Linked DNA regions of Prochlorococcus marinus str. MIT 9515. Each later gene encodes a partner of the first gene's protein in a complex. Links are inferred from orthologs where the notes say so. Each region holds a gene or a part of one and is shown in the gene's direction. Other genes may lie near its edges.

Region 1 (6,766 bases):
TTTGTAAGATTTTTTAATCTGTAATCACCTTTAAAAGAATTTTTCACCAACCGATCCTCTATTGAATGAAAGCTAATAATTGAAATTATTCCCCCAGTCAATAGCCAATCAGGAGCAATCTTTAGAAATTTTTCTAATGCTTCAATCTCGTTATTTACAGCTATTCTAAGTGCTTGGAATGTTCTAGTTGCAGGATGAATTTTTCGATATCTTTGTTTGGGCGGGAAACAACCAGCAATTGAATATGCTAAATCTTTTGTTCCTGAATATTTACCTTTTTCTTTTAAATCTTTTTTAATTTTCCTCGAAATCTTTCGTGATAATCTTTCATCACCAAATTTAAAAATTAAATCAGCCAGATCTTTTTCACTTAAAGTCTCAATTAAGTTCTCCGCATTCATCTTAATTAAAGGATTCATTCGCATATCTAAAGGACCATCTTTTTGAAAACTAAATCCTCTTTCCGGGCTATCTATTTGATTACTATTTACTCCAAGATCTGCTATCACAAAAGAAACTTTTTCTTTTGGCTCAAAGTTAGAAAAATTTGAAGGAATTATTTCAATCCTCGATTTGAATTCTTCAAGTTTATTAAGTGCTGATTCCCTTGCGATTGGATCGTGGTCTAATCCAATTATTTTTAAATCAGGATATTTTTTTAATAATTGATATGAGTGCCCACCACCGCCTAAAGTCGCATCTATAGCTGTTAGTTTATTGTCTGATATAAATGGATATTGATCTATAGAATATAAAATTTCATCTGTCATCACTGACTTATGATTGAACAAAGATGAATTAGAAAGGTCAGTTTGCATAACTTTCTACTAAGATTTAAATAGAGGTTAAATTATTAATGGCTCAACTAGAGACTAGAACAGAACCGATGGTGGTCAACTTTGGCCCTCATCATCCATCTATGCATGGAGTTTTGAGGTTAGTCGTAACCCTCGATGGAGAGAATGTAATAGATTGTGAACCCGTAATTGGTTATTTGCATAGGGGGATGGAAAAAATAGCTGAAAACAGGACAAACGTTATGTATGTTCCTTATGTCAGCAGAATGGATTATGCAGCTGGAATGTTTTATGAAGCTATTGTAGTAAATGCCCCTGAAAGATTAGCAAATATTTCTGTCCCAAAAAGAGCGAGCTACATAAGAGTACTAATGTTGGAGCTTAACAGAATTGCAAATCATCTTTTATGGCTTGGACCATTTTTAGCAGATGTGGGAGCTCAAACTCCATTCTTTTATATATTTAGAGAAAGAGAGATGATTTATGACCTTTGGGAAGCTGCTACGGGACAAAGATTAATAAATAATAATTTTTTCAGAATAGGAGGTGTGGCATGTGATTTGCCTTACGGGTGGTTAGAAAAATGCATTGACTTTTGTGACTGGTTCGCGCCAAAGATTGACGAATACGAAAAATTAATAACAAATAATCCTATATTCAAAAAAAGAATAGAAGGTCTTGGCACTATAGAAAGAGATCAAGCAATTAATTGGTCACTTTCTGGACCAATGCTTAGGGCCTCTGGAGTCTCTTGGGATTTAAGAAAAGTTGATAATTACGAATGTTATGACGATTTTGACTGGAAAATCGCTTCAGAAAAAGAAGGCGATTGTTATGCCAGATACCGAGTAAGAGTTGAAGAAATGAGGCAATCATTAAAAATTATTCGTCAAGCCTGCGAAATGATTCCTGGTGGTCCAACGGAAAATTTAGAAGCTAAACGTATGGCTACAGATGATAAAAAAAGTGATATTTTTGGCATTGACTATCAATATGTAGCTAAGAAAGTAGCACCAACTTTTAAGATTCCTAATGGAGAATTATATACAAGATTAGAATCTGGGAAAGGTGAAATAGGCGTTTTTATTCAGGGAAATAATGAAGTTACACCTTGGAGATTCAAAATTAGAGCTGCTGATTTAAATAATCTGCAAATATTACCTCACATTCTAAAGGGAGCTAAAATAGCAGATATTATGGCAATACTTGGCTCAATCGATGTGATCATGGGTTCTGTAGATAGGTAAATCTTTTAATGAACCCTCATAGTTGGTTAATATTGAAAAGAAAAGTAAGGTTTGGAGATTGTGACTCGGCTGGAGTAATACATTTTCATAACCTTTTAAGATGGGCCCATGAAAGCTGGGAAGAAAGTATAGATATTTATGGTATCTCGCATCAAGTGATTTTTCCTTCTTGTCATTCTCATGAAAATCAAAATATATTACCCATAGTTAATTGTGAAGCTAACTTTTTATTACCCATAAAGCTTGGGGATTTACTTACAGTTAAGATCTTTCCAAAAAAAATTAGCAACCATTTGTTTCAAGTAAATACATTATTTCTTAAGGATGAAATTAAAGTTGCAGAGGGAAAAATTATCCATTGCTCTTTAGATATGAATTCAAAATTGAAGGTTAAATTACCTGATCAACTCGAGAGATGGATAGAGGCTTCGAATATAAATACTCATTTAAAAGAGTGCTAATTATTATTTATAATTTTGTAAACATGTAATTTGAATTTTTAATATCATCTTTTTTAGGTTTACCAATAATCCAATTTTTCGGCCTCTCATGTTTAGGCCAATTTTTAGAAAAGTTTTTTAATAGTTTTAATGAATATTCAATATTTGTTTTATCAGTTTGTTTTTTGAAATTAATAATGATTACCATTTTATTTCCCCATTCTTTATTAGGTATGTTGGAAATTATGAAATTTTCTATTGGAATTTTTTTATTTAGGATAAATTCATTTAATCGTAATTTAATGACTTCTGGAAAAACTATTTCCCCTCCAGAATTAAAAGCATTATCTGTTCTTCGAATAAATTTCAAATACAGAGAATTATTCAATTTTTGGATTTCTCCGGAATCACTGCTTTCCCACCACCCATTTTTATCTTTGAAATTTTTAGTTTGATATGATTCCAGCAATTCAATTCCTATTCTGTCTGATTGAATTTGGATTAAACCATTTTTACTAATTCTTAATTTTATATCAGTTAATATTTCCCCAACATTATCAAGCCCTTCTAAAAATTCTTTAGGTTTTAAGCTTGTCACCATAGCGGCAGTTTCAGTTGATCCGTAACAGGGTGCTAAATTTATTTTTTCGAATCTGCACTTTCGAGAAGTTTCAATAGATAGAGATGCACCACCAATCCATATTAAATCAAAAATTTTTAACCAATCAATTCCATTTTTTTCAGATAAAAGTCTTTTTAATTGTATTGGAACTAATGAAGTTATAAGATGATGTTTATCTTTTTTTATCTTATTAGTGAAGACTACTAATTCCTTGGGGTTTTTAATTAATGCTGGGGAAATATTGATATGTTCACAATCCCAAATTTGACTTCTAAAAAGCGGCATCAATCCACTGATATGATTTAACGGCAAAGTATTAAAAACTAAACAGTGTTTTAATTTAAATCCTTGTCGTTCAAGCCAAATTCCAGATGCCTTAGCAGACGAATAGAGATTTTCTAATTTATGAATACATTTTCTAGGCTTTCCACTACTGCCACTGCTATTTAAGATAACTGCTGGTCCTCTTATATTAATAGCCTTATATATTTCTTCATATTCGTGAGATCTATTTTTTATGTAAATTATTTTCTTTTCCTTAATGTTTTTAAGAATTTTCTTCGTAGATTCTTTTTCATTATTTTCAACTTCAATAATATGAATTTTGTTTTTCATAGTTGATCCCATATCTTTTGTGCCTTATTTAGAAAAAGAAAAGAATTGGGATTTTTTTTTAAAGCCAAACCAGGAACTTTTGGAGTTGGTCCCAATAACTGTAAAGAGGATAAATGAAAAAGCCATCTATTACCTATTCCTGTTTCAAAAGAAGTACTTAAGGATCTAAAACCTTTTTTATTTTTTAACTCTTCTAAAAGATGCATCGGATTCTTTTCTTGGGAAGGTCTTCTAATCTGCCAACCATCCCATTCATTAATCAAATGTGGATATTTTAATAGTGATTCATCCAAAGCTATGGGCATCCTTTTATTAATTTCCCTTAAACCCTCAATATCATCTTTAGAAAGAGGTTGTTCCAACCAATCTATGTTTTTAATATCTTTAAGAATATCTACCCATCTATTCGCTATTCCCCTCTCCCAAGAGCCATTTGCATCTATTCTTAATTTAATATTACTTGTTAATTGATTTAATATCTGAATTAGAGTTTTTTCTTCAGAGGCATTGTCATATATAGCTACTTTCCATTTTATTGTAAGTAATTTCCCTTTTAATAGTTTATTCTCTTTCAATTTTTTTAATTCTTGCAAAGCGTTATTAGGATTTAAAAGTATAGCTGTTTGATCAATTGCATTAAAGAAATAATTTTCTTTGAAAATTATTTTTCTTTCGATTTCAGCTAACGCAGAATTAATTGCTGATTGAATACATGGGTGAAAGGTATTTATCAGTTCCGATATATTTTTTGAATTAATATATTTAGGAATCTTATTTAATTCTATTTGACATTTAACTAAATCTTTATTACTTAAAGGATTTACTTCCCCAAAACCAACACCTTTCTCAACATTTTTTAATTTAATTATCCACCCAGATTTATTTTTAAATGTTGTCTTTGAATTTTCTACCTTAGAAGATAATTTAAATAAAAAAGATTTTTTTTTAAAAGTTAAGTTCATTTATTAATCAAGTAATCAATAATTAATCCTGCTATTAATCCAATTCCATTTAGAGTTTGAAATTTGACCGCAATAAATTTACAATTTTTTATTACTTCAGGTTTGTTATATGAAGATTTCAATAAAGTTATAAGCTTTATTGATTGTGGCAAACTAATAAGAAAAAGAATACAAAGTATGGGAATAAATCCATTAATAATTATAAAAAGTTGGAAAAAATAAACTATAAAAACTATCCATGGTATTAGTTTGGCTCCTTTTTTTGGGCCTAAACGTACTAAAGGTGAATTTTTACCATGTTTTTTATCTTCTTCGATTTGATGAAAATGAGAGCAAAATAGTATTAGAGTTGTTGCTAATGAAGATCCTGAACCAAGTAAAAATGAATCTTTCCAAGGGATAGTAATCGTATATATATCTGATGGGTTGAGTGCAATTAAAGCAGCGGAGTAAGTTAAGGGCCCAAAAGCTAACCAGCATAATGGCTCTCCCAAACCTTGGTATCCCAAACGAAAAGGTGGTCCTTGATATAAATATCCTAAGAAGCAGCATGAGACTACCAATATCATGACATTTATGCTTGTCGATATTGAAATTATGGCAATTACCAATAACCCAATCAATAGAGATGTATATGCGATAGTTGAAATTATTTTTTTACTTCGAACAAGGTTGACTATGGAATGGAATTTAAATTCATCAATTCCTGTTTCTGAATCAAATAAATCATTAGTTAGATTTTCCCAAATGAGTATTAATATTGCAGCTATTGTGAATGCTATTAAGTTAGATATTTTGATATTTTTAAAAGAGTTGAGGGTATAAGCTCCTGAAATAAAAACTGGTAAAATTGCAACGGAATAAAGTGGCCATTTTATTGCTTGTTTCCATAAACTTTTATTTCTTTCATTCATTTTTAATGGAGTTAATAAAAACTATAATTATTAAATATAGTTTATAAATTGAGTTACATTTTTTACTTTAATACATGTTTTTTAGTTATTTTCAATAAGTGATGAAAAATAATTTAAACTTTTCAGATTTTTTAAAGGGTGTTTTTTCCAATTTCGATAAGAAAGGGATAAATTCAGGCTTGGTAAGTGTTTGTATTGAGATACCTTGTGTTGATTTATTTGATGTATATGAATTTTTTATAGATAAATATTCTTTTTCTTCTTTTTGGGAAGAGGATAATAAAATGTCATATATTGCTATTGATAAATGTAAATATCTAACTTTAGAAGGCCCTAAAAAATTTCAAGTAGCGAAAGAATTTAATTTTGAGAACTTTAATAATTTAATTAATTTGACTGATGAATCTAACACCTCTGCACTTTCAAAAATAATTTATTTTTTTTCTTTCTCAGAAAATTTAAATAAAAAATATTCGTTATTTGATGTTCCTAGTTTAGAGGCTATTTTACCTAAGATTTTGATTATTAAAAACAAAAATAATTGTTGGTTAAGAATAAACTCTTCTGTAGAGGGTAAATCTTCCTTGAGGACGTTAATTGAAGAACTTTGGTCAATAAGGGATCAAATTTTATATTCCAAAGATCAAAAAAGTAAGAATATTTTTGATTATCACAAGATTAATCATTTTATGAATTCTTTAGAATTAACTAATAGTAATCTTAAGCAATTAGTAAATAAGGGAATTGAATTAGTAGAGGAAGGTATCCTTGAAAAGATTGTTTTAGCTTCAAGAGTCAAAATAGAACTTAAAACAAAATTAAATTTATTAGAAATTTTAAAAAAATTAAAAACTAATCAGCCAAATACTTGTAGATATGTTTGGAGAAGAAACAGTAAAGATATTATGTTTGGAGCATCACCAGAAAAATTATTTTCTCTTAATAAGCCTAATTTAATTTTAGAAGCTATTGCTGGTACATCATCAAATGATTTAAATCCGGATTCTCTTTTAGAAAGCCCTAAAGATATAAAAGAACATAATTATGTAATAAATTATTTGATTCAATGTTTGGAGGTTTTGAGGATTAATAACTACAAAAAAAGTTCATTAAAGGTAGCTTCTTTTGGTGATATTTCGCATTTACAAACTTTGATTTATTCAAAAATT
Region 2 (6,551 bases), 120 kb from region 1 along the record:
TAATGCAAAGAGTATAAAGAAAGGAAACATGCCGCGGCAAATGCTAATCCACCAAAAATTAAAATATTTTTCTGACCAGGTGGCAAGCTATTAAATCCAAAGCCATAAGTTAAATTTTCTTCAAAACCACTTGGTTTTTCTCTTGGTCCTATATCTTTATATAAATTTTTACCTGCCCTGCATACTGGACAAGCAAAAATGTTACCGTCTATTAATGAAAAAGGAGTATTTTTGGGGATATTAAGCTTCTTGTTCCCTTCTATAGGATCATAAATATATCCACAACTTCTACATTCGAATCTATTTTGTTCTAAATTAATAGTAAGTTCTTTGTTGTTAAGTTTAGGGAGTTTTTCCGAAGATTCTTCCTTAGCTAAATCCTCAACTATTTGTTTATCATCAGAAGATGGTTGAATGTTTTCACTCACGATTTAGTATTTAACTAAAGTGACTCTAAAAGATTTTGCTGAATTAAGCGAATTTTCCCACTATTTTTTTTAAATGTTTTCACTCCCAGGCTACGAATATTTTCTAGGTTTTCTAATAATTGCTGCTGCAGTTCCAATTTTAGCTTTAGTTACCAACCTAATTGTTGCTCCCAAAGGGAGAACTGGTGAGCGAAAACTTACATATGAATCAGGAATGGAGCCCATTGGAGGAGCTTGGATTCAATTCAACATTAGATACTACATGTTTGCTTTAGTATTCGTTATATTTGATGTAGAAACGGTGTTTCTTTATCCTTGGGCTGTCGCGTTCAATAGATTAGGCTTATTAGCCTTTATTGAAGCTCTCATATTCATCGCAATATTGGTTATTGCACTTGCGTATGCATGGAGAAAAGGAGCTTTAGAATGGAGTTAAAAAAATGAACAATTCACTATCACCAAAAGCAATTAGAGAGCTTAGAGAAGAAACCTGTAATCCTCTAGGTGCTCCACAAGTAACGACTGACTTGAGTGAAAATATCATAATGACTAGTTTAGATGATCTTCATAACTGGGCCAGATTAAGTAGTCTATGGCCACTTTTATATGGAACCGCATGCTGTTTCATCGAATTTGCAGCACTGATAGGGTCTAGATTCGATTTTGACAGGTTTGGTTTGGTACCTAGAAGTTCCCCAAGACAAGCTGATTTACTTATTGTTGCAGGGACCGTAACAATGAAGATGGCGCCAGCATTAGTGAGATTGTATGAGCAAATGCCAGAGCCAAAGTATGTAATTGCTATGGGAGCTTGCACAATAACTGGTGGGATGTTTAGTGCAGACTCGACAACTGCAGTAAGAGGGGTTGATAAATTAATCCCGGTTGATTTATATCTTCCCGGATGCCCTCCTAGACCAGAAGCTATTTTTGACGCGGTTATTAAATTAAGAAAAAAAGTTGGGAATGAAAGTATTCTTGAAAGGAATAAAGCTGAACAAACTCACAGGTATTTGACTGTCAAACATGATATGAAACTTGTTTTTTCAGAAAATACCGGAGAATATTTAAACAAAAAATCTGAAAAAGCAATTAAGTCTTCAGATCTAGAGATGATTGAAGAAAATATAAAAGTTAAAATCGAAGAGAACTTAATTGATGAAGAAACAAAATAATGGACCAAAATAATTTATCTAAATCTTCAGAAGAAATAGTTGAACAAAGAGGAATAGTAAGTAATCGACTTTATAAAGATGGAATTACAAACAACTCATTAGGAAACGATCACATAGGTGTTGAGCTCCTCTCAGTTAAACCCGAAAAATTATACGAAGCCATATCTTCTTTAAAAAAATATGGCTTTAATTACCTACAGTGTCAAGGAGGTTATGATGAGGGACCCGGGAAACGTCTTGTAAGTTTTTACCATTTAATCTCACTTCAAGATATTGAAGAATTAGAAGAGATTAAAGAAATTAGAGTTAAAGTTTTTTTAAATCGAGATTCAGATTTATCTGTACCTAGCCTTTATAAAATTTTCAAAGGGAGTGATTGGCAGGAAAGAGAAACTTATGACATGTACGGGATCAACTTTCAAGATCATCCAAACCCCAAAAGAATTTTGATGCCTGAGGATTGGAGAGGATGGCCTTTAAGAAAAGATTATATTCAACCTGACTTTTATGAATTACAAGATGCCTATTAGATTTATTAATTTAATTTCTTTAATTTTTTATTAATAAACATGACTGCCCTCGCAAGTCTTCGAGGGTCATGCCTAAGTGTTGGGGTAATTTTTCTTGAATAAAGAGGAGCTTGCAAAACATAATAACCTTCTGAAATTAATTTTTCTTTATTACATACAACTGGTATGGCTCCTCTACTTTGATAATAATCAACGAGCGGTGACTTTTCGAATTGAATTTGAGAAAGTATTGCATTAAATATTCGGGTTTTTACCCCAAAATTTAACAATTGTTTTTCTATTGCTTTGATGTGTTGGTATACGTCAAGTCCATCGGTTTCTCCAGGTTGAGTCATCAAATTACTTATATAAATTTTTGGAGCATTACTTTTCAAAAGAGCATCTACTATTTCTGGGACAAGTAAATTAGGTAGCAAAGAAGTATAGAGACTCCCAGGTCCTAGTACTATTAAGTCTGCTTCTTTTATAGATTCAAGCGCGCTTGGAAGAGCTGATGGATTTTCAGGAAGATAACCAATCCTAGAAATCATTTTTTTTGATTGGCTTATATTACTTTCCCCAAATATTTTTTGACCGTCTTCTAGTTCTGCCCAAAGCATTACGTCAATATTTGTTGCTGGTAAAACTTGTCCCTGGACCGCTAAAACTTTGCTCGATGCCTGAACTGCCTTTTCTAAACTTCCTGTAATTGTTGTTAGTGCTGATAAAAAAAGATTACCAAAACTATGCCCTTCTAATCCGCTTCCTCCTGAAAATCGATATTGAAATAATCTTGTCAATATAGGTTCTTCATTTGATAATGCCGCCAAGCAATTTCTTATATCCCCAGGAGGTTGAACACCTAATTGTTTTCTTAAAACTCCGCTGCTACCTCCATCATCAGAAACCGTAACTATTGCAGTAATGTTACTACTATAATTTTTTAAACCTTTTAATAAGGTTGACAAACCTGTTCCTCCTCCAATAGCAACAATATTGGGGCCTCTATTTAATTTACTTTTTACTCTGAGTGCATCTACTAAAAATGTATTCTTCTCTGGGACAAGCGCTTTTTGTATAGAATTGATACTTCTATTTTGACCAATTCCAATTAACAGAAGCCCAAAGATAAATATTAATGGCCCTAATATTGAAATAGGCAAAATACTTGTTAACTGATCTATTATCCAGAAAAAAACTGCTATTAACCAATAAAGGGGCCTTAAATTAGTCCAGATTACAATCCCTAATAATGAAGTTAATAATCCAATGGCAGAGGTTATCATCCATCTTTTTATTACCAGTCCCGGTAAGAGCCAACTTAAAATTCTTATAATCCTATTTATCAATCCTAAATTTGATTTTTTAAAATAAGATAAAGTTCTCTTTACTCTTTTTTTCCTCTTCTTCATCAAAATCCCTCTAAATTTTTTTTCAAAATTTATGTTTATATTTAAACTAATTATAAATCAAATACATACATCCTTTTTTTATTTTTAAAAAGTAGGCAATATGTATTTAAAGACAAATTGCAATCTATAAATTTTGAAAAATTCAAAACCTGCTGTAGAAACCAATAATCTCTCCATTAGTTGGGGGGATCAAAATGTACTAGACAAAGTCAATTTAAAACTAAATGAGGGAGAAAAATTAGCAATTATTGGTCCATCAGGCTCTGGAAAATCAACTATATTAAAAATATTAGCAGGTTTAATTTTACCTAATGAGGGGGAATTAAGCATATTTGGGGAAAAACAAACTTACCTAAGATTAGATCAAACTCATCCTCCGGATGTAAGATTAGTTTTTCAGAATCCAGCTTTATTAGGCTCTTTAACTATTGAAGAAAATGTAGGATTTATACTTCAAAGAAATAAAAATTTATCCAAACAATCTATTCGAGAAATAGTTAGAGAATGTTTACAAGAGGTGGGTTTATTTGATGTTGAGGAAAAACTTCCAAATGAATTAAGTGGCGGTATGCAAAAAAGAGTAAGTTTTGCTAGAGCATTAATAACAGAACAAGACTTAGATAAAAAAAATAAGCCATTATTACTTTTTGATGAACCTACCGCTGGACTTGATCCCATTGCTTCATCAAGAATTGAAGATTTAATCAATAAGACAAATAATAAAGCAAATGGATCATCTATTGTAGTTAGTCATGTTCTTAGTACTATAGAAAGGACTTCAGAAAAAGTTGTGATACTTTATGGAGGTAAATTCAGATGGGCGGGTTCTATTGATGAATTTAAAGAAAGTAATGATCCTTACGTTTTTCAGTTTAGAAATGGAAACCTTAATGGACCAATGCAACCAAAAGAGATTTAAACATTATGCGTAGAAGCTTACGAGACTCAATTGTAGGATTTTCCTTATTAGGAGGAATATTAATATTTACTTTTTTTTCCTTCTGGTTAAGAGGTGTAAAACTTTCTTCAAAGAATTGGTATCTTTTCGCAGAATTTAACAACGCAAGCGGTTTATCAAAAAAATCTCCAGTAACTTACAGAGGAATTTTAGTAGGTTCAATTGAAGATATTCTTTTTACTAATGAATCCATCAAAGCAAAAATCGTTCTCAATAATCCTGAAATTATTCTTCCAAAGCCAGCATTTGCAAAAGTTGTTACCAATTCTTTTCTAGGAGGTGATGTTCAAGTATCATTAGAAACCAGTCAAAAAACAATCCCAAAGGATATTGCAAAAGCAATATCAGAAGAATGTGATAGTGAATTAATTGTGTGCCAGGGAGACACTATTACTGGAAAGCAGCTTTCTAGCCTTTCAAACATAACTAACAGGATAAATCAAATCCTAAAAGAATCAAATCAAGAAAATCTAATTGAAAATGTAGTTAATTCAATAGACCAATTTGATAAAACACAAGAAAATCTTGATGAACTAATTTATTTGTCTAAGCAAGAAATTTTAAGAGTTAAACCTCTTATCAAAGAAGTTACAGTAGCGGCAGGTCATTTAAACAGTATTTTGTCTGCCATCGATAACGAAGACACTCTGAAAGATATTAAGTTGACAATAAATGCCGCGGAATCAATATCAGGCAAATTAGACAATATGAGTGATGATTTTGAAGGCTTAATGAAAGACAAAGAATTAACAAAATCTTTAAGAGATTTAACAATTGGGCTTTCTAAATTCCTTAACGAGATTTATCCATAAAAATTTAAAATTCATTGATTGCGTTTAAAGCCATCGCTGCAATTGTCTTATCTGTAGCTTTTGGTAATTGAACATATTTTCCTTTTGCAGCTTCCGCTAGTTCTTTTCCAAAGCCACTAGCAATAAATTTTCTTTCTGTATCTATTACTAATAGCTTTATTCCTAACATAGGATATTTGGCTGCAATATCTAAAACTTCTTGCTTCAAATTCACATTTTCATCTTCATTTTCATTTTCAACTTGACCTAGTGATATGCCTAATGGAACATTACCTCTGCCATCAGTTATTCCAACAACAATGACCTGACCAATATCTCCTGTAGAGAGTGCATTTTTTGCGACTTTGGCTGATTGAGTTAACCCATGAGCCAAAGGCGATCCACCTCCACATGGCATTGTTTCTAATCTTCTTTTTGCTGCGGTAATAGATCTTGTTGGAGGCAAAAGAACTTCTGCTTGATTTCCTCTAAAAGGAATAAGAGCTACTTCGTCTCTATTTTCATACGCCTCGGTCAAAAGTCTGATTACTGCACCTTTTGCACTTTGCATTCTATTCAAAGCCATAGAACCACTAGCATCAACAAGAAAAATAACTAATGCTCCTGCCTTTTTTTGAAGGAGCTTTGCTCTAAAGTCATTTTCCTCAATGATTATGGTTTTACCGGGATTTTTTAATCTTCTAGATTTTTGATACGGGGCAGCTGCTCTTAGAGTTGCATCAACAGCGATTCTCTCTACTTTACCTTTTGGAATTAAAGGTCGGACATATCTACCTCTACTTTGACTAAGAATTACTGACCTACTTCCACTATTTCCTGCTTTAGACTTTGCTGATGAAAAAAGCAATAAATCAGGATCTACCATACATGCTTCAGGATCTAAAATAAACTCTTCTGGAATTTCCGAAGTAGCATCTTCATCCCCCTCAGAATTATCCTCTTGTTGTTCTTGCTCTTGATCATTCTCATTTTCATTTGATTCAGGTTCAGATTCTTCATTACTTGATTGAGGTGGGGGTGGATTTTGATCTTCAGGTGGAGGAGGTTGAATATCTTCATCTTCAGGAGGTATTTGCATTGCCCTAGGAAGAATAACTAATCTTACTGCTACTTTTAAATCATCAGAATTAACATTCTCATCACCTCTTAGAGCTGCGTTTGCCTTGGCAACCTTCACTGCAAATAATTCAGACCTGTGTCCTTCAACTCCACCTCTTAAAGCCTCATTTACCAAATAAGTTATTTGCTCTTCAGTAA
Region 3 (6,658 bases), 120 kb from region 1 along the record:
TTTTGCATTTGAGCAGCAAAAAATATTCCCACGCCTAAAGGTCGCGACATTAGGAGAATATCCCCTTTTTGCATACCGGATTTGAACCATGGTTTTGCTCCATTTCTCAAAACACCCTGAACAGTTAAAGAAATGTCGATTCCTAAAGAATAAGGTTTATCAACTAAACTTCTTGACTCAAAAGTATGACCTCCAATCAACTCACCTCCTTGTTCTTCAACTGTTGTTTTTATGCCCTTCAGACAATGAGTAAAAAGGTAGCTTTGAAAATCCTTTCCAACTTTAGGGAGAGATATTAAGGCCTGAACAGATGAAAGTTTTGCTCCGCAAGCCCATAAATCTGAGCAAGCATGCAAAACAGTAATTTTTGCATTTAACCAAGGATCACTTATTAATGCGGGGAATCCATCAACACTTTGAAGAATAGTTTCTTGATTATTATTATAAATTTGTACAGCATCCTCGGGAGAAGTTGCAAAATTTTCTAGTTGAGCACTTCTTAAGGATTTATTTAAAATATTTTGAGGAATTTTAGCTGCACATCCTCTACAATCCATTTCCTCACCTTCTCTGATTTTATGATTCATCTTCGGCTCTAAGATACGAAATTTTTTAATAAAACCTTCATCTATTTTATTTTTGAGATACCAAAGAAAAAAAGAAGGCCCAAACACAACATCACCATAAAAGGCAAAAGCTTTGGGAATCTTCCTAGGATAAGAATTTACTATTTGCAATCCGATTTTTTGGGGATACCATCTTTTTAATGATTTACCTTTTATGTCCTGCTGAATATTAGCTGCCAATATATTCAAAGCTTTTACTGCAAATATTCCTGATGAAGGTCTCTTAGAGGTTTCTATGACTGCGCAATCACCAGTTGCAAAAATCCCTGAAAAATTTTTCAACCTTAAATTCTGATTTGTTAAAAATCGTCCTTTTGAATCTAATTCTGAATTATAACTTTGTACCCATAGAGGTGAAGAATTTCCTGTACATAAGAGAATCTTTCCATAATCAACAGGAAGGCTTTTAACTAGTTCTATATTCGATCTATATAAACTTTTTGAAATTTTAGTATCAATTTTATATGTTTTGCAAAGAATCTTTAAAGATCTTTTTTCCCATCTTTTTCTTAGAGCAAATGCAATTTCAATTGCTGCGAGACCACTCCCAACAATAATAAAAGGTTTTTCAGGTTCAGAATCATTCTTATCTTCGTTTTTAATTAACTCATAAGCTTTAAAAAAAGGTTTAATAGGGAAAGCAATTTGATTATTGACTAAATCTTCAAATTCTCCTGAGATTTTGGTTTGACTTCCGTAGTTAAGTACTAATTTTGAGTAACCAATTGAGGGTCTATTTTTTAAACAAATTTTTTTTAAGTGAAAATCAATATTTAATACTTCATTTTGTATGAAAGATATTTTGGCCTTTTTAGCTAGAGATCTTATATCAATTAAGCTATCATTTAAAGAAATTGATTTAGAAATAACAGAAGGGAACATAGCCGAATAAACTAAATCAGTATCTCTAGATATAATTGAGATAGGTATTTCTGGCATTAATTTAGGATTCATCAACCATTTTCTCATCAAAAGAACATTTGTATGTCCTCCTCCAATTAGTACTAGATGATTAATAGTCATTTGTTTCACAATGAATAAACAGCATTTATTACCAATTAAAGAATCAAGATTAGGAGTAATTGGTGGGAGTGGTTTCTATTCAATTGACAAAATAGAATGTCATGAAGAATTTGAGGTCAATACTCCTTATGGTAAACCTTCTGATTCAATTAGGCTCTTTAAAATTGGCAACTTAGAAATTGCTTTTATAGCAAGACATGGTAGAACACATAGTCTCAATCCAACAGATATCCCTTACAAAGCTAACATTTGGGCTCTCCGATCTATTGGTGTGAGATGGATAATTGCTCCATCTGCAGTTGGCTCCCTTCAAGAACAAATTAGGCCCCTTGATATTGTTATTCCCGATCAATTTATTGATCGAACTCATAAAAGACCTACAACATTTTTTAATGAAGGAGCAGTAGCTCATGTAACTATGGGTGATCCTTTCTGTAGGAATTTATCAGAAATCCTAGCCAATGTTGGAGAAAAAACTATACCGGGGGGAAGACAATTACATAGAGGAGGAACATATCTAGCAATGGAAGGGCCGGCTTTCTCAACCAGAGCAGAATCTAACTTATATAGAAGTTGGGGTTGTTCAATAATAGGTATGACTAATCACACTGAAGCAAGATTAGCTAAAGAAGCTGAGATAGCCTATTCTTCACTATCCATGGTTACTGATTATGATTGCTGGCATCAAACTCATCAAGAAGTATCAGTAGAGATGGTTTTGGAAAATCTCAGAACTAATACTGAAGTTGCTAATAAAATTGTCTTTGAAATAGCGAAAGTTATTGATAGAGATAGACCTAAAAGCAAATCACATTTTTCTTTGAAAGATGGTTTAATAACCCCAAAAGAAAATATCCCCAGCTCTACCAAAGAAAAGCTGAAGATATTAACAGACATATATTGGAGTTAGATTAACTATATGAGACAACTAAAAAGTAATGGATACTTTAGCCTGCTCCTACTCCTTGATATGATCCATAGAAAAATATACCCAATACAAAAATAACCGCTATTCCTCCGGCTGTAGCTACCAGCCAAAGTGGAAGGGTTCCTTCAGTCCATCTTCTTTCCCAAGCAACAGCTGGTCTGCCATCAGGTAATCTATCGGGAATTCTCCCATCAGGGCCTTTTAATTTACTCATAATTTTAATTTAGTTGAAAAAGTAACTGGAAAATAAAATTCCTAAAACTAATACTGATAATACGCCTAGATAAAGGCTTGTACGATTAAGTTCTACTGGAACTTTATTTGGATTTTCGTTTACTTGCATGATTGATAAAGTTAGCGACTGATAAATTGCATAGCTGCTATAGCACCTAAGAAAAATACTGAAGGTATCGCTAGAGCGTGTACTGCTAGCCAGCGAACAGTAAAGATAGGATAAACGCGAACTTCAACAGCCTGCATTGGAGCTTGGGAATTTGACATAATTATTTTGTTCTTAAATCTAATTGAGATTTAGCATCATATCTTTGAGTTACAACAGGTGCTTTTGACTCAGACGCCTGAAAATAACTATCAGGGCGTGGAGTCCCAAATGCATCATAGGCTAAGCCTGTGTAAACAAATAGAAATCCCGCTATAAAGATAGCTGGAAGTGTTACTGCATGAATAATCCAGTATCTTATACTGGTGATTATTTCAAAGAAAGGGCGTTCACCCGTTGAACCTGCGGCCATAATCACAATTAATTACTTCTTGATCTTACAAGGAAAAATACTATGTTTGTGGAGAAATTTACAGCTTGGTTACAGACAGTTGTTAAATGACAAGAAATTTAAGAATTTTTTTATTTTTTTTAATTAACCATTCCACTTCAATATATAGCCCCTCTCTCCAAGAATAAATCCCTTGGGAGAATCCAACTCATCTTTTGCTAGAAATTGAATCTTAATAAAGTTAGTAGGCAGATCTGAGGCAATAGGGTCAGAATTCCAAGTCTTACCATCATCTTTACTAACTATTAAAGTGCCATTACCCCCTCCAGCCCAAATATTACCATCAGGGTCCCAACCCATATCCAAGTAATTATAACCATTTAAAATGGGAACTATTGGTTTGCTCCATTTTTCCACATCATTAATGTCTTCATTAAATCTTATTTCAGCTCCTCTAGATAACATCCATAAATTCCCACTTGGATTAAATCCAATACTTTGAACTCTCTTACTACTTGCTCTTTGGTGAGCTATCCAAGTATCACTTCCACTATCGAGAGTAGAGAAAAAATTTCCCAAACTACTTACACTTACATAATCTCCTTTAGATGTCCTTCTTAAATCTCTTATACCGCCCTGTTCAGAGGGATCTGATACTTTTGCTTCCCATGTTTCACCACTATTTGAAGTCTCATAAATAGCCGCTGAAGTTGTTGCTAATTGAGCAACCCCTTCATTAATAGTTGATACTAAAAAAGGTTGGCCAGGAAGTTTACCAAGAGATAACCTAGTCCAGTTTTTCCCTTCATCAATAGTATGCATTACCAAAGAAGGTTGTCCGATTAACCAGCCTTCAGAACCTTTAAAATCTATATCAAGCAAGCGAAAATTCTCTTCTGCAGGAATATCTAATGATCTCTTTTCCCATGATCGTCCTCCATCTTTTGATTCCATGATCAGTCTATTTGAACCAACTAGAAATCCATGGTTATTATCTATGAAGTCCACGTCTAATGCGTTTGACTGATCTTCAAATTGAATTGTTTCCCAAGGACTGCTTTCACTCATTTTTACACCATTTGAGGAACAGCTGGTTAAAACAAGGCAGAGAGTAAGCGATAAAATAAGATTTGGGATGCTAATTAAAAAATTTTTCATGGACTTATATTAATGCAAAGAGTATAAAGAAAGGAAACATGCCGCGGCAAATGCTAATCCACCAAAAATTAAAATATTTTTCTGACCAGGTGGCAAGCTATTAAATCCAAAGCCATAAGTTAAATTTTCTTCAAAACCACTTGGTTTTTCTCTTGGTCCTATATCTTTATATAAATTTTTACCTGCCCTGCATACTGGACAAGCAAAAATGTTACCGTCTATTAATGAAAAAGGAGTATTTTTGGGGATATTAAGCTTCTTGTTCCCTTCTATAGGATCATAAATATATCCACAACTTCTACATTCGAATCTATTTTGTTCTAAATTAATAGTAAGTTCTTTGTTGTTAAGTTTAGGGAGTTTTTCCGAAGATTCTTCCTTAGCTAAATCCTCAACTATTTGTTTATCATCAGAAGATGGTTGAATGTTTTCACTCACGATTTAGTATTTAACTAAAGTGACTCTAAAAGATTTTGCTGAATTAAGCGAATTTTCCCACTATTTTTTTTAAATGTTTTCACTCCCAGGCTACGAATATTTTCTAGGTTTTCTAATAATTGCTGCTGCAGTTCCAATTTTAGCTTTAGTTACCAACCTAATTGTTGCTCCCAAAGGGAGAACTGGTGAGCGAAAACTTACATATGAATCAGGAATGGAGCCCATTGGAGGAGCTTGGATTCAATTCAACATTAGATACTACATGTTTGCTTTAGTATTCGTTATATTTGATGTAGAAACGGTGTTTCTTTATCCTTGGGCTGTCGCGTTCAATAGATTAGGCTTATTAGCCTTTATTGAAGCTCTCATATTCATCGCAATATTGGTTATTGCACTTGCGTATGCATGGAGAAAAGGAGCTTTAGAATGGAGTTAAAAAAATGAACAATTCACTATCACCAAAAGCAATTAGAGAGCTTAGAGAAGAAACCTGTAATCCTCTAGGTGCTCCACAAGTAACGACTGACTTGAGTGAAAATATCATAATGACTAGTTTAGATGATCTTCATAACTGGGCCAGATTAAGTAGTCTATGGCCACTTTTATATGGAACCGCATGCTGTTTCATCGAATTTGCAGCACTGATAGGGTCTAGATTCGATTTTGACAGGTTTGGTTTGGTACCTAGAAGTTCCCCAAGACAAGCTGATTTACTTATTGTTGCAGGGACCGTAACAATGAAGATGGCGCCAGCATTAGTGAGATTGTATGAGCAAATGCCAGAGCCAAAGTATGTAATTGCTATGGGAGCTTGCACAATAACTGGTGGGATGTTTAGTGCAGACTCGACAACTGCAGTAAGAGGGGTTGATAAATTAATCCCGGTTGATTTATATCTTCCCGGATGCCCTCCTAGACCAGAAGCTATTTTTGACGCGGTTATTAAATTAAGAAAAAAAGTTGGGAATGAAAGTATTCTTGAAAGGAATAAAGCTGAACAAACTCACAGGTATTTGACTGTCAAACATGATATGAAACTTGTTTTTTCAGAAAATACCGGAGAATATTTAAACAAAAAATCTGAAAAAGCAATTAAGTCTTCAGATCTAGAGATGATTGAAGAAAATATAAAAGTTAAAATCGAAGAGAACTTAATTGATGAAGAAACAAAATAATGGACCAAAATAATTTATCTAAATCTTCAGAAGAAATAGTTGAACAAAGAGGAATAGTAAGTAATCGACTTTATAAAGATGGAATTACAAACAACTCATTAGGAAACGATCACATAGGTGTTGAGCTCCTCTCAGTTAAACCCGAAAAATTATACGAAGCCATATCTTCTTTAAAAAAATATGGCTTTAATTACCTACAGTGTCAAGGAGGTTATGATGAGGGACCCGGGAAACGTCTTGTAAGTTTTTACCATTTAATCTCACTTCAAGATATTGAAGAATTAGAAGAGATTAAAGAAATTAGAGTTAAAGTTTTTTTAAATCGAGATTCAGATTTATCTGTACCTAGCCTTTATAAAATTTTCAAAGGGAGTGATTGGCAGGAAAGAGAAACTTATGACATGTACGGGATCAACTTTCAAGATCATCCAAACCCCAAAAGAATTTTGATGCCTGAGGATTGGAGAGGATGGCCTTTAAGAAAAGATTATATTCAACCTGACTTTTATGAATTACAAGATGCCTATTAGATTTATTAATTTAATTTCTTTAATTTTTTATTAATAAACATGACTGCCC

What was found.
Region 2: the proteins of P9515_RS00980 (region 1) and P9515_RS01610 are in contact, whole or in part, in a cryo-EM structure (PDB 6KHJ), measured with the Thermosynechococcus vestitus proteins. The link is inferred for Prochlorococcus marinus str. MIT 9515 from one-to-one orthologs. Residues at the interface, in WP_011057128.1 of Thermosynechococcus vestitus: Pro17, His18, His19, Pro20, Ser21, Met22, Val25, Arg27, Met29, Thr31, Ile38, Asp39, Cys40, Glu41, Pro42, Val43, Ile44, Gly45, Tyr46, Leu47, His48, Arg49, Gly50, Met51, Lys53, Ile54, Asn57, Arg58, Pro65, Tyr66; in WP_011056552.1 of Thermosynechococcus vestitus: Leu46, Met47, Tyr48, Thr50, Ala51, Cys52, Phe54, Ile55, Glu56, Ala58, Ala59, Ile61, Gly62, Ser63, Arg64, Phe65, Asn76, Pro78, Thr89, Thr91, Lys93, Met94, Ala97, Leu101, Met123, Phe124, Ser126, Asp127, Ser128, Tyr129.
Region 3: the proteins of P9515_RS00980 (region 1) and P9515_RS01615 are in contact, whole or in part, in a cryo-EM structure (PDB 6ZJN), measured with the Thermus thermophilus proteins. The link is inferred for Prochlorococcus marinus str. MIT 9515 from one-to-one orthologs. Residues at the interface, in WP_223903221.1 of Thermus thermophilus: Met26, Thr27, Asn29, Gly31, Pro32, His34; in WP_096411116.1 of Thermus thermophilus: Glu45, Ser46, Asn48, Pro50, Ala51, Gly52, Glu53.

Annotation. Positions count from the first base shown.
Region 1 is NC_008817.1:182,470-189,235, forward strand. Bases 1-2,950 are described here. They hold P9515_RS00980 (NAD(P)H-quinone oxidoreductase subunit H), read left to right. Parts: upstream 1-856; coding sequence 857-2,044; downstream 2,045-2,950. Other genes in these bases: rsmH (16S rRNA (cytosine(1402)-N(4))-methyltransferase RsmH), read right to left, coding at 1-818; P9515_RS00985 (acyl-CoA thioesterase), read left to right, coding at 2,053-2,505; P9515_RS00990 (AMP-binding protein), read right to left, coding at 2,513-2,950. Also shown: more of P9515_RS00990, read right to left, coding at 2,951-3,721; P9515_RS00995 (o-succinylbenzoate synthase), read right to left, coding at 3,718-4,683; menA (2-carboxy-1,4-naphthoquinone phytyltransferase), read right to left, coding at 4,680-5,597; P9515_RS01005 (isochorismate synthase), read left to right, coding at 5,699-6,766.
Region 2 is NC_008817.1:297,430-303,980, reverse strand. What follows is about bases 1-2,735. They hold P9515_RS01610 (NADH dehydrogenase subunit K), read left to right. Parts: upstream 1-868; coding sequence 869-1,603; downstream 1,604-2,735. Other genes in these bases: P9515_RS01600 (gluconeogenesis factor YvcK family protein), read right to left, coding at 2,139-2,735; P9515_RS01605 (NAD(P)H-quinone oxidoreductase subunit J), read left to right, coding at 1,603-2,133; P9515_RS01615 (NAD(P)H-quinone oxidoreductase subunit 3), read left to right, coding at 502-864; P9515_RS01620 (rubredoxin), read right to left, coding at 1-428. In the rest of the region: more of P9515_RS01600, read right to left, coding at 2,736-3,524; P9515_RS01595 (ABC transporter ATP-binding protein), read left to right, coding at 3,658-4,443; P9515_RS01590 (MlaD family protein), read left to right, coding at 4,449-5,294; bchD (magnesium chelatase ATPase subunit D), read right to left, coding at 5,299-6,551. UniProt on the Escherichia coli protein: NDH-1 shuttles electrons from NADH, via FMN and iron-sulfur (Fe-S) centers, to quinones in the respiratory chain. The immediate electron acceptor for the enzyme in this species is ubiquinone.
Region 3 is NC_008817.1:301,799-308,456, reverse strand. The notes cover bases 3,817-6,658. They hold P9515_RS01615 (NAD(P)H-quinone oxidoreductase subunit 3), read left to right. Parts: upstream 3,817-4,977; coding sequence 4,978-5,340; downstream 5,341-6,658. Other genes in these bases: P9515_RS01600 (gluconeogenesis factor YvcK family protein), read right to left, coding at 6,615-6,658; P9515_RS01605 (NAD(P)H-quinone oxidoreductase subunit J), read left to right, coding at 6,079-6,609; P9515_RS01610 (NADH dehydrogenase subunit K), read left to right, coding at 5,345-6,079; P9515_RS01620 (rubredoxin), read right to left, coding at 4,476-4,904; P9515_RS01625 (photosynthesis system II assembly factor Ycf48), read right to left, coding at 3,817-4,466. Also shown: selenide, water dikinase SelD, read right to left, coding at 1-1,649; mtnP (S-methyl-5'-thioadenosine phosphorylase), read left to right, coding at 1,660-2,559; P9515_RS01640 (photosystem II reaction center protein J), read right to left, coding at 2,597-2,791; P9515_RS09265 (photosystem II reaction center protein PsbL), read right to left, coding at 2,801-2,920; psbF (cytochrome b559 subunit beta), read right to left, coding at 2,932-3,078; psbE (cytochrome b559 subunit alpha), read right to left, coding at 3,081-3,329; more of P9515_RS01625, read right to left, coding at 3,453-3,816. UniProt on the Escherichia coli protein: NDH-1 shuttles electrons from NADH, via FMN and iron-sulfur (Fe-S) centers, to quinones in the respiratory chain. The immediate electron acceptor for the enzyme in this species is believed to be ubiquinone.